Regions from separate parts of the Chryseobacterium sp. HNCC26DJ240 genome, predicted to be linked through region 1. Evidence: riboswitches for the same ligand, from Rfam matches in the RefSeq annotation. Region 1 holds a riboswitch; the other holds the start of a gene.

Evidence for each region. Region 1 has a riboswitch for cobalamin ahead of AC2A1G_RS11080 (acyl-CoA thioesterase). Riboswitches for the same ligand answer to the same signal wherever they lie in the genome.
Region 2: linked by a shared signal. The riboswitch ahead of AC2A1G_RS02995 (TonB-dependent receptor plug domain-containing protein) and the one ahead of AC2A1G_RS11080 (acyl-CoA thioesterase) in region 1 are both predicted to bind cobalamin.

Annotation. Positions count from the first base shown of each region.
Region 1 covers NZ_JBXUGK010000005.1:97,165-105,027, reverse strand. Annotated here, with positions in the region: gene AC2A1G_RS11100 (PspC domain-containing protein) at 1-1,673, opposite strand, end outside; gene AC2A1G_RS11095 (PadR family transcriptional regulator) at 1,685-2,014, opposite strand; gene AC2A1G_RS11090 (HD domain-containing protein) at 2,343-2,933, shown strand; gene AC2A1G_RS11085 (DUF6624 domain-containing protein) at 3,409-3,930, shown strand; gene AC2A1G_RS11080 (acyl-CoA thioesterase) at 4,115-4,498, opposite strand; cobalamin riboswitch at 4,611-4,789, opposite strand; gene AC2A1G_RS11075 (hypothetical protein) at 5,031-5,825, opposite strand; gene AC2A1G_RS11070 (T9SS type A sorting domain-containing protein) at 6,065-7,621, shown strand; gene AC2A1G_RS11065 (YcxB family protein) at 7,661-7,863, opposite strand, start outside.
Region 2 covers NZ_JBXUGK010000001.1:656,397-664,259, reverse strand. Annotated here, with positions in the region: gene AC2A1G_RS03015 (CCC motif membrane protein) at 1-42, opposite strand, end outside; gene AC2A1G_RS03010 (DUF2752 domain-containing protein) at 62-340, opposite strand; gene AC2A1G_RS03005 (NADH:flavin oxidoreductase/NADH oxidase) at 386-1,432, opposite strand; gene cdd (cytidine deaminase) at 1,805-2,287, shown strand; cobalamin riboswitch at 2,335-2,470, shown strand; gene AC2A1G_RS02995 (TonB-dependent receptor plug domain-containing protein) at 2,589-4,610, shown strand; gene AC2A1G_RS02990 (YncE family protein) at 4,626-5,750, shown strand; gene AC2A1G_RS02985 (DUF5074 domain-containing protein) at 5,778-7,064, shown strand; gene AC2A1G_RS02980 (T9SS type A sorting domain-containing protein) at 7,095-7,863, shown strand, end outside.

The DNA of each region.
Region 1 (7,863 bases):
ATAGAAACTTGTTTTTTGTTGGCGTCAAGTTTTATGTCTAAATCTTTTACATTATCAAGATTTACTTTTACAGAATCCATCATCTGTTTTGCTTTTTCTTTCGGATATTTTTTTCCGTTGATGATTACGCTGTCTTTGTCTCCTTCAGTGTATTCTATAGTAGTTCCGTTGATATTGATTTTGTTTTTTTCAATCATAATTCCATTCTCAAGATCGTTGTCATCATCCTTATCATGGTCATCATTAAAATTGATTCTGTCTGAAACTTTTACAACAGTCATGTTTTGCGGTACAATAAGCTCATAATAAGCATTATAATCTCTCATTCTCTCGCTGTAAGAATATCTGAAATAATTAGGCAGAAGTATTTTGTTATCAATAATTTCTACAGGTACAGTAAGTTGAATCGGTTGGTTGTAGCCATCACCTTCTTTTTTGATGATCAATACTGGGCTTGCAACATCCTGATGTTTTACTTCGATGTAAGGATAATCTTCTTCATAAATGCTTTTGCCGTCAGAAAAATAGTCGCCGAAATAAGATTTAAAGTTTGATGGGATATTTACTTTTTTTACATCTACAAGAATGCTGTCAGATTTCGTATTGATGGCTATTTGTTCGCTTTCATTGTTTTCTCCGGAATATTTGGTGAACAATTTTGTTGCGGTAACGCCACCTATCGCAAGTAATGCAATCCAAAGAAAAACAAGTGTTCCAATAATGTATCCTGTATATTTTAATCTGGATTTTGGAGCAAGCAATTTTATCGAAATTAAAGTGAAGATAATTGCAGGAATTAAGAATGCTAATACCAAAATTGCAGTAATTAAGAAATTGGGCATTTCACTTCCTAAGAAAAAAGAAATACTTTCAGGCACATTCACGGAATCGGATCCGAAATTGATTCCGAAGAAACCGAAAGAACCAATAAGTAATGAAAGTCCCATTAGTCCAAAGATGATTCCCCAAAATATTCTTATAATACTTATCAAAACGCTTCCAAGGTTGTTGATATTACCTGATTGTGACTTCAATGCTTGCCCAACTTTTTCCGTAGATTCGTTGGCAAACTGTACAATCTTTCCCGATTCTTCTTTCAGGTTGTCAAAATTCATTGGCTTACCTTTCATTTTCAAAAAATCTGAAGCTGTTTGTGCTTCCGGAAGAATTACCCATAGAATTACGTACAGTAATCCTACAAATACAAATAAAGGAGCTAACGGAAATCCTACGATGAAGGTAGCAATCCAGATCAATCTCATAACGGTAACGTCTACTCCAAAATAGGAAGCCACTCCGGCACATACACCGCCCAATTTTGCTTCTTCAGGATTTCTGAATAATTGTTTTTGAGATTTGTAACCAAAAGAAGACTTTGTGCTGTTTTTCTTTCCTTCAGAGTAATAAGCTTCTTCCTGTTCTTCTATTTTTTCAGGAGTTCCGATTTGTGCAATTACTTTTTCTACATCAGAATCGTTGATAACTTCTCTTTTAGCAAGAGTTTCTTTAAAGATTTCTACCATTCTGATTTCGATGTCGTGCATTACCTCGTCTGCTTCAGCAACATCCAGAGAGCTTCTCAGGGCATTCAGATAATCGCTGAGTTTTATATATGCGTGTTCTTCTATCGTGAAAGAAAAACCGGCGAGTCCTATAGAGAGTGTTTTGTTCATAGCTTTTGTTTTTAAAGTTTTTGAGTGATTTGGTTTACAGAATCTGTCAATTCTTTCCAGGTAATTTGAAGTTCAGATAAAAACATTTTGCCTTTTTCTGTAATTTGGTAATACTTTCTGGGTGGTCCTCCTGTAGATTCTTCCCATCTGTAAGAGAGAAATTCTCCGTTTTTCAGTCTTGTAAGAAGAGGGTAGAGGGTTCCTTCCACTACATCCAGTTTTCCTTTTTTCAGCTCGTCTATCAAATCAGAAACATACATTTCACGGTTATTGATGAGGCTCAAAATACAGAATTCCAGAATCCCTTTTCGCATTTGCGCTTTGGTATTTTCGGTATTCATTGGTAATAAGGTTTAATTAATTGGTTATAATTTTCGATTTTCAGCTCCTAGCTAGTTGAACCTATTTCGATTTTACATTACAAAGATATATAAATAGAATGGTATTATGCAATACAAAGTAGTAAAATAAATTTATATTTATATTTAATGTGTTGATTTTCAGTTTAATAATTTTTAGTTGAAAAATATTTAATTTTAATTAAAACCAAATTTCCATCCTGTTTTATTATTTTTGAACCATGAAATCGCCCATAAAAAACTTTATAAGCAAGCAACTATGAAGATTGGGCGATAACATCTGACAAATAAAAAAAAATAAAATCTACACATGAAAATTCAAAAAGAAATCGATTTTATCATCGCTGTTGATGCTTTGAAAAACGTTCAACGAAGAAATTATAATGCCGACGATTCCCGAAGAGAAAATACTGCAGAACATTCGTGGCAGATTATTATTTTGGCTCAGATCTTATTTCCTTATGCTAAAAACAGAGCAGATATTGATCTTTTGAGAGTCATCAGAATGCTTTCCATTCACGATTTGGTGGAAATTGAAGCGGGCGACACGTTCATTTTTGATGAAGTTGCAATGGTAGGAAAATTTGAAAGAGAAAAATTGTCTGCACAAAAGATTTTCGGAATTTTAGATGAACCCATCCGTTCAGAATTCTTTAATCTCTGGCTAGAATTTGAGGAAGAAGAAACGCCGGATGCTATTTTTGCTTGTGCCATCGACAGAATTATGCCTTTCATTTTAAACTCACACACTTCCGGAAAAAGCTGGACTGAAGCCAAAGTAACCGAAGCCCAGGTAAGAAAAATCCTTGAAAACGCTATCTGCAGAGCATCAGAAGAAATGGAAGAAGCCTTTCATCACTTAATGAATCTTAATTTGGAAGCGTTAAAAGTTTTAAGATAAATGGAATCTCACGCAGATTTTGGTAATTGAGCTGATTTTCTTAAAGTTTAGTCTGATTTCAAATTTTATTTAAAACACTAAGGCTTCGACGAACTCAGCCTGAAAATACATAAGTTTTAAACGTTTAGTATTAGAGATGTCATGCTGAGCCTGTCGAAGCATTTTGCAACACCTCCTTTGTGATGAGTAGTTGAAATAATCTTAGCCATATATATATAAGATAGATTCAAAAAGTAATGTTGTTGTTGGTAAAAAGTCGGTAAGAAAATGTGGGTAACTTTTTTCGGCCAAGCAAGAAAACATTAGCTATATTTTATTCCGACAGTTAATAATAATTCCTACTTTTGTGTCATATTCCGAAAATGTTCAACCTATTTAGGAATATGGTACAAAAGTAGAAATAGAAATGAAAATAAAAAAGATATTATTCAGCATACTAACCGCTCTTGTTGTAATGATAGCAATATTCCTTTATATGAATAAGGATAAATTTGTCTATGTAGGTTCAGTAAATATTATTGAAGTCGATTGCAGCAAAAAACGTCAAATCCTGAGCGAAGTTTTAGAAAGTGACCAGAGGATCAGAAAATCAAATGAACTCATCAAATACGCTAAAGAAGATCATAGGAATCAGGAATTAGTGATCAGCATTATTGAAAAGTGTGGTATGCCAACATTAAAAGAGGTCGATCAAAGACAAATGGACGCCATCTGGTTGGGACTGCAACATAGTACTGAAGAAATCAGAAAAAAGTATTTTCCACAAGTAGAGAAAGCTGTTGAAAATGGAGACTTATCTAAAGGACAGTACGCATTGATGAAAGATAGGATGTTAATGGACGAAGGAAACCCCCAAATATATGGTTCACAAATAAAAAATGGTAAATTATATAAATTAGAAAATCCTGAAACTGTGAACGACAGAAGAAAAGAAATGGGAATGGAACCCATTGAGGATTATTTAAAGAATTTCAATATTCAGTTCAATCCGAATTAACAATACAATATATAATCATGTAGACGACTCCAGTCATCATTAAATGATTGTGTCTCTCAGAAACCGAAATTTAGATCTTATTTAAAGAAATAGAAAAAGGTTTCAGCGAACAGTTAAGTTTTCCGAAACCTTTTAAATAAAGACTGAAAGTGATAAGTGGCAGTCAAAAACTACCGTTCATCTATTATAAAATTTGAATTGGTTTCTTAAATTCGTCGATGGCTACAAAGGTAAAATCGCCTGTAATCGCCTTTTCTCTTTCGTAAGAATACATCTGTTCGGTAAAAATCTCAACATTCACTTTCATACTCGTTTTTCCCACGTGAGAAACCTTTCCGATTAATTCTACAATAGTTCCGGCAGGAATTGGTTTTTTAAAATCAATTTTATCACTGCTTACGGTTACCACACGTTTTCTGGCAAATCTTGTGGCCGTGATAAAGGCAACTTCGTCCATCAGCTGCATGGCAGTTCCTCCGAAAAGCGTGTCGTAATGATTGGTTGTGTTGGGAAAAACGGCTTTGAAAATTCGGGTTTCCGAGGCATCAATTCTTTCTTCTGTAGTCATATTTCATTATAAATTTGTGCGAAAAATGAACTTTACTGAAACAAAAAGAATCTTTCAGGAACGAGAATTCCCGAAATAACATTTGATCAATAAACTTCAGATCGCGAAAGTTTTTTGTTTGAAGAAACAGGCAGGTCTCCTGACTTGTAACATCTCTATTCCTTCCCATGCCTTGTGCACAGTGGTTTTTATAAAGACTTAGGTTACTTTACAGTTGCGCGACAGTTCGTGATTTTCACACGATTCCCTTTTCATTTGCGGCTAAGCAAAACCAGTTTCCTGGAAGATCATTTTCGGTGATTTTCCGTCGGCAAAAGTACAAATAAAGTTTGATTTAAATTAGGGTAATCTTTTTTCTAAGTAGCTGCGGAAAATTTGAACCATTAAGAAAGATTAAGTTGTTAAGAACAAACTGACTGCAGATTTTTTAAGGTTTACCGAGGTAAATGATTAAGCATTACTCTTAAATCAATTTTATTGATTCTTAAAAAAGCTTAACCGATTAATGATCTTAACGTTTAAAATTGCAAAACTATTCAGGATTGTTGTAAATAATCTGACTTATTACTTTTCCTTCCTTCACTGTCCAGAAAGTGGTGTATCTGTTTTCGCCTTTTCCGTTGATCATATAAATGTAAATATGATCGGCATCCATCGCTGTTACACCAATGTTTTCGAAATCGGTTGTTGGATCAAATAAATTTTTAATAGCGTCACGCACAAAAACAGTTCCTCGCCCTGGCTGCTGTACACGAATGGATTTTACTTCTGTCAGGCCTTCAGGCAGGGTTTTTCCGATGCCCCAAGGTTTTGCTTTATCAATTTTAATGATGTTTCCGTCGGCATCTTTTTCCTGTCTTTTAAAACTGGCGTTGGAAGGGTAGATGTCGATCACTACTTTCGTACGTTGTGCAGTCGGAAGTTTTTCATTGGAATTATCTGTAAATGTGTAAGATCTTCCGTTTTTAGATTTTGAAGGTGTAAATTTCGGAAGCTGATCGATGAAAGCGACACGGTCTTTGTTGACCATACCTTCTTTTGTAAGGCTGTCGTATCTGACGAATGGTTTTTCGTCGTCGGTTTTTTCAGGATATTTGATCCAAATCCATTCTGTTTCTCCGGGAGCGGGTTTTACGTAAACGAAAACATCGCCTTTTTTCATTCTGATTTTATCAACGATTTTGCGGTAATCTTCCTTGTGTACACGCACCATCGCATAACCTTCCTGTGCCTTTACAACTCCAAACGGAATTTTGTTTTGCGCATCGATTAAACTGAACGAAAATATACTGAATAAAGATAAAACTGCTTTGTTGATGAAAGTCATTTGAAAGAATATTTAGCTCAAAGATATAAATTAAATATTTTTCGGGAGATAATTGTCAAAAATTAATACATTAAAATTATGTATGTCATCATTTTCAATTAATATTTTTTAATCTATAATTAATTTGTCAATGACATATGATTTATTGATCAAACACATGTACGAAGGAAACAAAATATCTTATTTTTGCTGTTAAATTTATCTATTAAGTTCTCATTGAAAAAAAACTGATTTTTTATATGAAAAAATTATTTTCGATTATAATTGTATTGTCAGGCTTTCTTACAAAAGCTCAAATAGCACCTCCTATCCAATGGCAAAAAACATTAGGAGGAACAGATTGGGATCAAGGTCAGGCTGTATGGGCTACAACAGACGGTGGATCAATTCTTGCAAGTTATTCACCATCAATAAATGGTGATGTTACCGGAAATCATGGTGATGGAGATTATTGGGTTGTAAAATTAGATGTTGCAGGTAACATTCAATGGCAGAAGTCGTTAGGTGGTAGTGGATATGATATGCCTCATGCAGTTCAGCAAACTGCAGATGGTGGATATGTTGTAGTAGGAGAATCTAGTTCTGTAGATGGTGATATAACAAATCATCATGGAACGGTAGGAACTTACAGTGATATTTGGATTGTGAAATTGAGTGATACTGGAAATATTGAATGGCAGAAATCAATTGGTGGTTCAAGCGTCGATATTGGATCTTCAATAATGCAAACTGCAGATGGTGGATATATTATTGGCGGTTCAACAATGTCTAATAATGGTGATATTACAGTGCCACCTGTTAATTATTCAAATTATTGGATTGTAAAAATTGATAGTACGGGTATAATTCAGTGGGATAAAACCTTGGGGAATATTTCAGGTTATGATTATTCTTCTTCCATACGACAAACGATTGACGGTGGATATATTGTAGCCGGGGTGACAGATGCGATAAGTGGCGATGTAACTTCTCATTACGGGGGTAACGATACCTGGATTGTAAAATTAGGTAGTAATGGAGTTATTCAATGGCAAAAATCATATGGTGGGAGCGGTAATGATATTCCACAGTCTATAATTCAAACAAACGATGGCGGATATATATTTGCTGGTTCAAGTCAGTCAAATGATGGTGACGTATCGGGACATCATGGCTCGGCGATATCTTATGACGCCTGGATCGTCAAGCTAAATGTAAACGGAATTATTCAGTGGCAAAAATCGCTAGGTGGTACCGGTGGTGATGGTGCGTATTCTATTAAAGAGATGCCAAATGGTGGGTATACATTTGCAGGATACTCTTCGTCCACAGATGGCGATACAGTTGGGAATTCAGGTGGATCGGGAAATTTTTGGATTGTAAGAATAAACAATGTAGGAAATATTATATGGCAAAAATCCATGGGTGGCAGGTTACTCGATTATGGACAATCTATGAGCCAAACAACTGATGGTGGATTTATTATGAATGGCCGTTCTTTTTCTAATAATGGTGATGTTTCTTTTCATTATGGAAATCCTACTTATTCCGACATTTGGGTAGTTAAAGTTGCCCCCGAAGTTTTGTCAACCGATGAAACAGAGTATGAAAAATTTAATATTTACCCCAATCCCACAACTGAAAAACTCTTTATTTCGGATCTTTTTTCTGATGAAAAATATGAAATTTATTCAGTTACCGGACAAATAGTAAAGACGGGAAAGACATCGCAATCATTCGTAGATGTACATGATTTGGCAAAGGGAATTTATTTCATTGAAATTAAAAATATAACACAGAAATTTATAAAGAAATAAGGCAAAAAGAGAGCAATTTAAAGTTGCTCTCTTTTAATTTTAATTATTCAAAAGCTTTGCCTTCACGCAACTGTTTTTAATTAATTTTCTCACTTCCGAAACTTCATTTACGGAAAAATATTTTTTCGGAATCATATTCATAACCGTTTTACTTTGATAAATCAGAAACCAATCTCTGTTTTCTTTGATCTTGTAAACCGTATTCCACGCAAAATCACTTTCGAAAGTTTCTCCTTTGGTAT
Region 2 (7,863 bases), on a different contig from region 1:
AACCAAAACGGCAGTTGCGTTTGGTAAACTTTGTTGATTCATAATTTATTTATTGTGTAGTTTAAAAGTGTTTATAAAAATAAGAAATTACCATGATTAGTGCATTAAGTATTCCTAAAATAACTAAAATATTTCCGTAACTCCTTTTTCTGTCTACAAATGTGAGAATTACTGTTGCAAAAAAAAGCAAAAGTGTATACACCGCCGGAAACATGTGAAATGCTTCCACAAACTTACCCTGAAAAACCAGCAAAATCGCCCTTTGAGTGCCACATCCAAAGCATTCTATTCCTAAAAATTTCTTGCTTGGGCATGAGAGCATATAATCTTCGATTTTCATTTTTGAGGCTGAGGTTAAGGTTAAGGCTGAATGTATTTCTTTTAATTACAATTTTGCACGGAGGTATTGGTGAGGAAAGAAGCAATCTTTGTGCGCTGAAAACGAACTTTGAACTGCCAAAAACGGATTTCGGAGAATTTCTCTTGCCACAAAAATCAAATCTGCTTCATTTTGTCCCATAATATATTCGGCCTGTTCGGCGCTGGTAATTAATCCTACAGTTCCTGTTTTTACATCAGCTTCTTTTTTCACCTGACCCGATAAATGAACCTGATACATTGGTTTAACTTCGATTTTTGCACCGTGAATATTTCCACCGCTTGAAACATCTATTAAATTAACACTGTGATCTTTCAGAACTTTTGCAAGGGCCACACTGTCTTCAATATCCCATCCGTTTTCTGCATATTCTGTTCCTGAAATTCTTACAAACAAAGCAACATTTTCATTTAATTCTTCATTGACAGCGTCAACAATTTCAAGTAAAAAACGAATTCTGTTTTCAAAACTTCCGCCGTATTCATCTGTTCTCGTATTGGAAAGTGGTGAAAGAAACTGATGCACCAAATAACCGTGTGCCGCATGAATTTCAATCACATCAAAACCAGCATCCACAGCTCTTTGGGCTGCAACTTTAAAATTCTGAACCTGCTCCTTGATTTCCTCAACAGTTAAAACATGAGGAATTCTCTCAGTCGGGTGATAAGGAATTGGGCTTGGAGCTAATGTTTCCCAGCCTTCTTCAAGAGAAATCTGTTTGTTTTCCCATGTAGAACCTTTTCGTCCTGCGTGTGCCAGCTGAATTCCTATTTTGGATTCTGTATTCTGATGCACGAAATCAACAATTCGTTTCAATGCGTTTGCCTGCTCATCATTCCAGATTCCCATGCAGTGATTGGTGATTCTTCCTTTTGGTTCGACAGCTGTGGCTTCCACAAAGATAAGTCCGGTTCCGCCCTGCGCACGGCTTACGTAATGTACGAAATGAAAGTCGTTTGCAAGTCCGTTATCGCTGCTGTACATGCACATTGGCGACATTACCCAGCGGTTTTTAAGTTCTACATTTCTGAAGTTGATTGGTGTGTATAACATGAAGTTTTGTTTTAAAAATTTAAAAATACGAAATAACAGTGAGAGTTGGGGAGGAATTTGTTGGAAGATGGAAGGCGGGAGATGGGAGATGGAAGATTGTTGAACCCAGCGGGTTCTGTTGCATATTCGATTCATTGACTATAGATTTCTATTACGGTTATTGATATTGAACCCTGCGGGTTCTGTTCGATGCAAATGTTTTTTAACCATAGGTTTCACCTACGGCTACTCGTATTAAACCCTTCGGGTTTTGTTGCGTGTGTGTAATTATCAGTGTTAACGTTTAGTCTTGTGGGATTTTTGATTTACAATAAAACAAATTTTGTCACCGTTGGAAATTGTTTTACTTTTAGCTCCCTTTATTTAATTTGAATGAAAAAAGATTTTCAGATCCATTTTGAGCATTTTACTGCAAAAAACGAGTTGACCGAAACCGAAATTTCCCTTTTGGAAGCTGCAAAAAAAGCAAGAGAAAATGCTTATGCTCCCTACTCCGATTTTTTGGTCGGCTGCGCTGTGCTTCTTGAAAACGGTGAAATTTTTTCAGGTAACAACCAGGAGAATGCCGCGTTTCCGTCGGGACTTTGTGCTGAGCGAACTGCAATTTATTGGGTGGCTGCCAATTTTCCGAATGAGAAAATCAGTAAAATTTTTGTTGTGGGTGGTCCGAGAAAATCTTCAGAAAAAACACCTCCTATTCCACCTTGTGGCAACTGCCGTCAGAGTTTAATGGAATACGAAACCAAACAGAACCAGAATATTGAAATCTATTTTGCGAGCCTTACCGATGAAATATACAAAGTCAGTTCGGTAAAAGATTTACTGCCGTTTTATTTTGACTCAAGCTTTTTGTAGAATTTTTAAAAAAGGCATTCTTAAATTATTAATTTCTCATTGTCAGTTCTTATTTAAAAGCTTAAATTTGCAACGTTTTAAAAAGGGAATTCGGTGTGAATCCGAAGCAGACCCGCTACTGTAAGTATTTTTCTGAAATCGAGAAAATATAAGTCAGATACCTTTCTAAAGCATTTTTTTGATGAAGCTTTCGTGGAATGAAGCGCAGTCGGTCTCTTTTCCTTTTTGCATTTTGCAAAACAGGTTATTACCTTCTACCTTTTTCATTCAAAGGAATTCTTCTGAATTTTATTTAAACTGAATGAAATATTTTTACTCTTCTGCCCTGCTAATGATGCTCGCTGTACCAGCAACTGTTTTCGCACAAAAAACAGAAACCGACAGTATTGAAACCACAGTAATACGGGATATTATTTTTAACAGAAAGCGTCAGGAAACAGGAGTCATTTCTTCACAGAAACTCTCCGGAGCAGAACTGGAAAAGCTCAACAGCACTTCTGTTGCTGATGCCGTACGTTATTTTTCCGGAATTCAGGTGAAGGATTATGGCGGAATCGGTGGGATGAAAACGGTAAATATCCGTGCGATGGGAACGCAGCACGTTGGGGTTTTCTATGATGGAATTCCTGTGGGTAATGCTCAAAACGGAACCGTTGACCTTGGAAGATTTTCTTTGGATAATTTAGAATCTATTTCTCTCTATAACGGACAGAAAAGCGAAATTTTTCAGGCGGCCAAAGACTTTGGTTCTTCGGGATCTATTTATTTGCGTAGCAGAACTCCATTTTTTACAGGTTCAAAGAAAACGAATGTCAATTTTAATTACCGTTCGGGATCTTTTGGTGTGGTAAATCCTTCCATTTTATTGGAACAGAAACTGACGGATAACATCAGTATTTCTTTAAATACGGAATATCTTACAGGACACGGACGATATAAATTTCATCAAAAAGTAGCTTTACCCGACGGAAGTCTGGGGTGGGAACGAAGCGGAATCAGAGAAAACGGCGACATCGAATCCCTCCGTGCTGAGGCCGGTGTTTTCGGGAAAATCAATAACGGAATTTGGAAACTGAAAGGTTATTATTACGATTCTGAGAGAGGAGTTCCGGGCGCTATTATCAGAAATGGGGATATTTCTTCAAGCAGACAATGGGATAAAAACTTTTTTGTGCAGGGAAGTTTTGAGAAGGAAATTTCATCCAAATACAAGTTTCAGATCAATTCTAAATTTGCTGATGATTACACCAGATATTACAATGATAATCCCGGAGGAACACCCTTATTTATTGACAATATTTACAAGCAACAGGAATTTTATGTTTCAACTGCTCAACAATATTCGCCATACAAATTCTGGAAGATCAATCTTTCGGCAGATTATCAATACAATACTTTGGATGCCAACTTACGACAGTTTGCTTATCCTCAAAGACATACCGAGCTGATTGCTTTGGCAACTCAGTTTGATTTCAATAAATTTAAAATTCAGGGAAGTGTTTTGGGAACTTTTGTTCAGGAGAAAATTGAGAACACAACTTTTTCGGTTCCGCAGAACCGTTCAGAATTTACACCGACTGTTTTTGCATCCTACCAGCCGTTTGCAGCAGATTTTAAAGTTCACGGTTTTTATAAAAGAATTTTCAGGATGCCTACTTTTAATGACTTGTATTATGCAGAAGTCGGAAGTTCGCAGCTGAAACCTGAATTTACCAACCAATACGATTTAGGTTTTACCTTTAATAAAGATTTTAAAACAGGCGTTTTACAGAACTTCAATATCATCGCTGATGCTTATTACAACAGGGTTCAGGATAAAATTATCGCTTATCCGAAAGGCCAGCAGTTCCGCTGGACGATGACGAATCTGGGTGAAGTTGAAATTAAAGGCGCAGATGTTTCGGCACAGGCGATTTGGTTGCTTTCAGAAAATCTGTTATTCAGCAGCCGTTTTACCTATACTTTTACGGAAGCTTTAAATGTTACAAAAAACAACATAACTTCCTATTACAGAAATCAGATTCCATACACTGCAAAACACAACGGAAGCATGCTTTTGGGAATTACATACAAAGAATGGCAACTCAATTACAGTTACATCTATGTAGGCGAGCGTTACAATATGTCTGAGAATATTCCTGAAAATTATGAGCAGCCATGGTACAGCAGTGATATTTCAGGAACGCGGGAATTTAAAATGAAAAACTGGAAGTTCAGACTTGGACTTGAGGTAAATAATCTTTTAGACCAAAACTACAGCGTCATCAAAAATTATCCGATGCCGGGAAGAAATTACCGTGTTAACTTAAGGGTCAACTTTTAAAAGCGAGATTTAAAAATGAAAAAATTACAGTTACTTTTTGCCTTCCTTTTAATTCTCAGTATTCATTCTTGTAGAGAAGATTACGATTACATCAACTACGGAGCTACAGTTTCAGGAGTTCAGGAGCCTGAAAACATCAACATTAAAGGGCTCTACGTATTGAATGAGGGAAATATGGGAAGTAATAAAGCATCCATCGATTTCTTTGATTACACCACGGGAGCTTTTACCAAAAATTATTACAATGCCCAGAACCCAACCGTTGTAAACAGCCTTGGCGACGTGGGAAATGACATTAAAGTATATAAGGATAAACTGTATGCAGTAATTAATCTTTCCAATTTTGTGGAAGTAATGGACGCTAAAACAGCCAAACATATCGGTGAAATTCAGGTTCAGAACTGCCGCTTTATTAATTTTCATAATAATTACGCTTACATCTCCTCTTACGGTGGTGCAGTCGGAGTTTCGCAACCAGGTTATGTGGTGAAAGTGGACGTAAATACGCTGCAGATTGTCGGTCAGGTTTACGTAGGAAAACAGCCTGAAGAACTTGAAGTGGTGGGCGATAAACTTTACGTTGCCAACTCAGGCGGATACAGCTATCCGGATTATGACAACACGGTTTCTGTAATTGACCTGAATACTTTTACTGAGATTAAAAAAATTCCTGTTGCCATCAATTTAAGTAAAATTAAAAAAGACGATACAGGAAAACTTTGGGTGACTTCACGGGGAAATTTCGGAAGTATTTCGCCAAAGCTTTTTGTTTTAAATCCTCAAAATGATCAGGTGATTCAGGAAATCAATATTCCTGTAAGTGACTTTTCTATTATTGAAAACAGACTATACTATTTCAGTTACGAATACACATCAGGCGGAACATCCAGCGGTTACGGAATTATCAATACCGATACTTTCGCACAAACGAGCAGCAATTTCATCACAGACGGCACTCAATCTCAAATTGTAATCCCTTACGGTATCGCTGCCAATCCTGAAAATGGGGATATTTTTATTGGCGATGCCAAAGATTACACTTCATCCGGCGAGCTTTTCTGCTACAACAAATTCGGAAAGCTGAAATGGAAAGTACAAACTGGCGACATCCCCGGCCATTTAACTTTTTTATATAAATAATTTAAAATCAAAAATAATTCAAGAAAAATGAAACAATTTTACTCTAAAATCTTAAAGTTAAGCTTCGTCGTGGCAGGTTTTACACTGGTATCTGCACAATATTCTAACGGATATATTGTGTCTAGTGAAGGAAACTTTTTCGGAAACAATGCAGAAATTTCATATATCGATGTCAATAATAACGTCACCAATAATGTTTACAGCCTAGCTAATAACGGAGAGGCATTGGGAGATATCTTGCAGTCGATTTATTTTAATGGAGACAAGTCTTATCTGGTCGTAAATAATTCAAACAAAATAGTAGTTGCCAACAGAGCCAGTTTTGTAAAATCAGCCGTAATCACAACTAATGTAACACAGCCGAGATATACAACGATAGCCAACGGAAAAATCTACACCAGCAACTGGGGAACTCAAACGACTCAAGACGTTTCTGTACACGATGCTACCACTTTAGCATACATTACAAGCATTCCGTTGAGTCAGGATCCTGAAGAAATCATTACCGTCAACGGAAAAGTTTATGTCAACAAATCTTCATACCGGGCAGGGAACAGTATTGAGGTTATAGATCCCATAACCGACGCTATCGTAGCAACTATTACTTTAAGCAGTGGATTACAATCTATAGTAGCTGTTGGAAATGATATTTTTGCACTGTGTACAAGTTCTGCAGGTTCCACAGTTTATAAAATCAACACAACTACCAATACAGTTGCTGCAAGTATAAATAATATTTCAATAGTACCTCCCTCAGACTACGATGCTTTAAAATTTACTGCAGACGGTACAAAAATTTTCATTACCGGCGGTACCAATGTATATTCATTAAACACAGATTTAGCAACATTCAGCAGCACGCCCGCCTTCACAATCAATGCTGGAACAGGATATGGTAATTCTTATGGTTTTGCAGCCATCGACGGCAAAATTTTTCAGGCAAATGCCAATAATTTTACAGCAAACTCCACAGTAAATATTTATACCCAGGCAGGAACATTCTCAAATACCTTCACTGCTTTGGTGGGGAGCAACAACTTTTATAAAAATGTGTATACACCAGGAAATCTTTCTGTTTCTGATGCTACAAAATTCACAAACAATATTTCAATTTATCCAAATCCGGCATCAGACATTCTTTACGTAAAAAATGCTGAAGGCGCACAGTTTAAAATCGTAGACCTTTCAGGAAGAATTGTAAAATCAGGCGTTTACCAAAATGGAATTGTTGTTTCTGCATTAAACAAAGGAAATTACATTATTCAGATTTCAGGTAAGAACATTCAGACTACTGAGAAATTTATCATTAAATAATTGAATATAAATAGTTTAAACCAAATTAAAATGAAAAATATATTCATTGCAGCAGCGTTTCTCAGTGCTAATTTTCTGCTGGCTCAGACTTATCCTCCGCAGGCTAATGTGGCGGGAACAACGGCGATTCCGGCAAACAGTCCTTTATTTAAATCATGGGCTACGGGAACAACAGTTGTGAGAGGATTGCAGCAAATTAACGGTTCGCAGACATCTTATGCTTCTGCTGGAGATCCTGCCAATTCGATTGGCGCTTCTAACGGTTCAATTGTATGCCTTGGTGACGGAGGAACTGCGACGCTTACTTTTGGGAAACCAATTACCAACGATGCAGGATTTGATTTTGCTGTATTTGAAAACGGGTTTATGTCTAATCAAACCGGAAAAGCATTTTTAGAGCTTGCGTTTGTGGAAGTGAGTTCAGACGGTGTCAATTTTTTCCGTTTCCCTTCGCACAATCAGTATCCTTCAAATTATGTACAGAATGCGCCCGATATGGGCGGACCTGGTTATGCAACAATGGATGCGACCTACCTGAACAATTTTGCCGGGAAATATATTTCCGGATTCGGAACCCCTTTTGATATCAGCGATATTCCTGATAATCCGCTTTTGAATAAGGCTCAGATTACCCACGTGAAAATTATTGATGTAGTAGGAACTAATATTGAAGGTTACAGAACATTTGACAGTTTTGGAAATGTGGCAATCGACCCGTTCCCTACTCCGTTTGCTTCGTCTGGATTTGATTTGGATGCAGTAGGTGTGATTAATGAATACACCGCAGTTTTGGCAACTG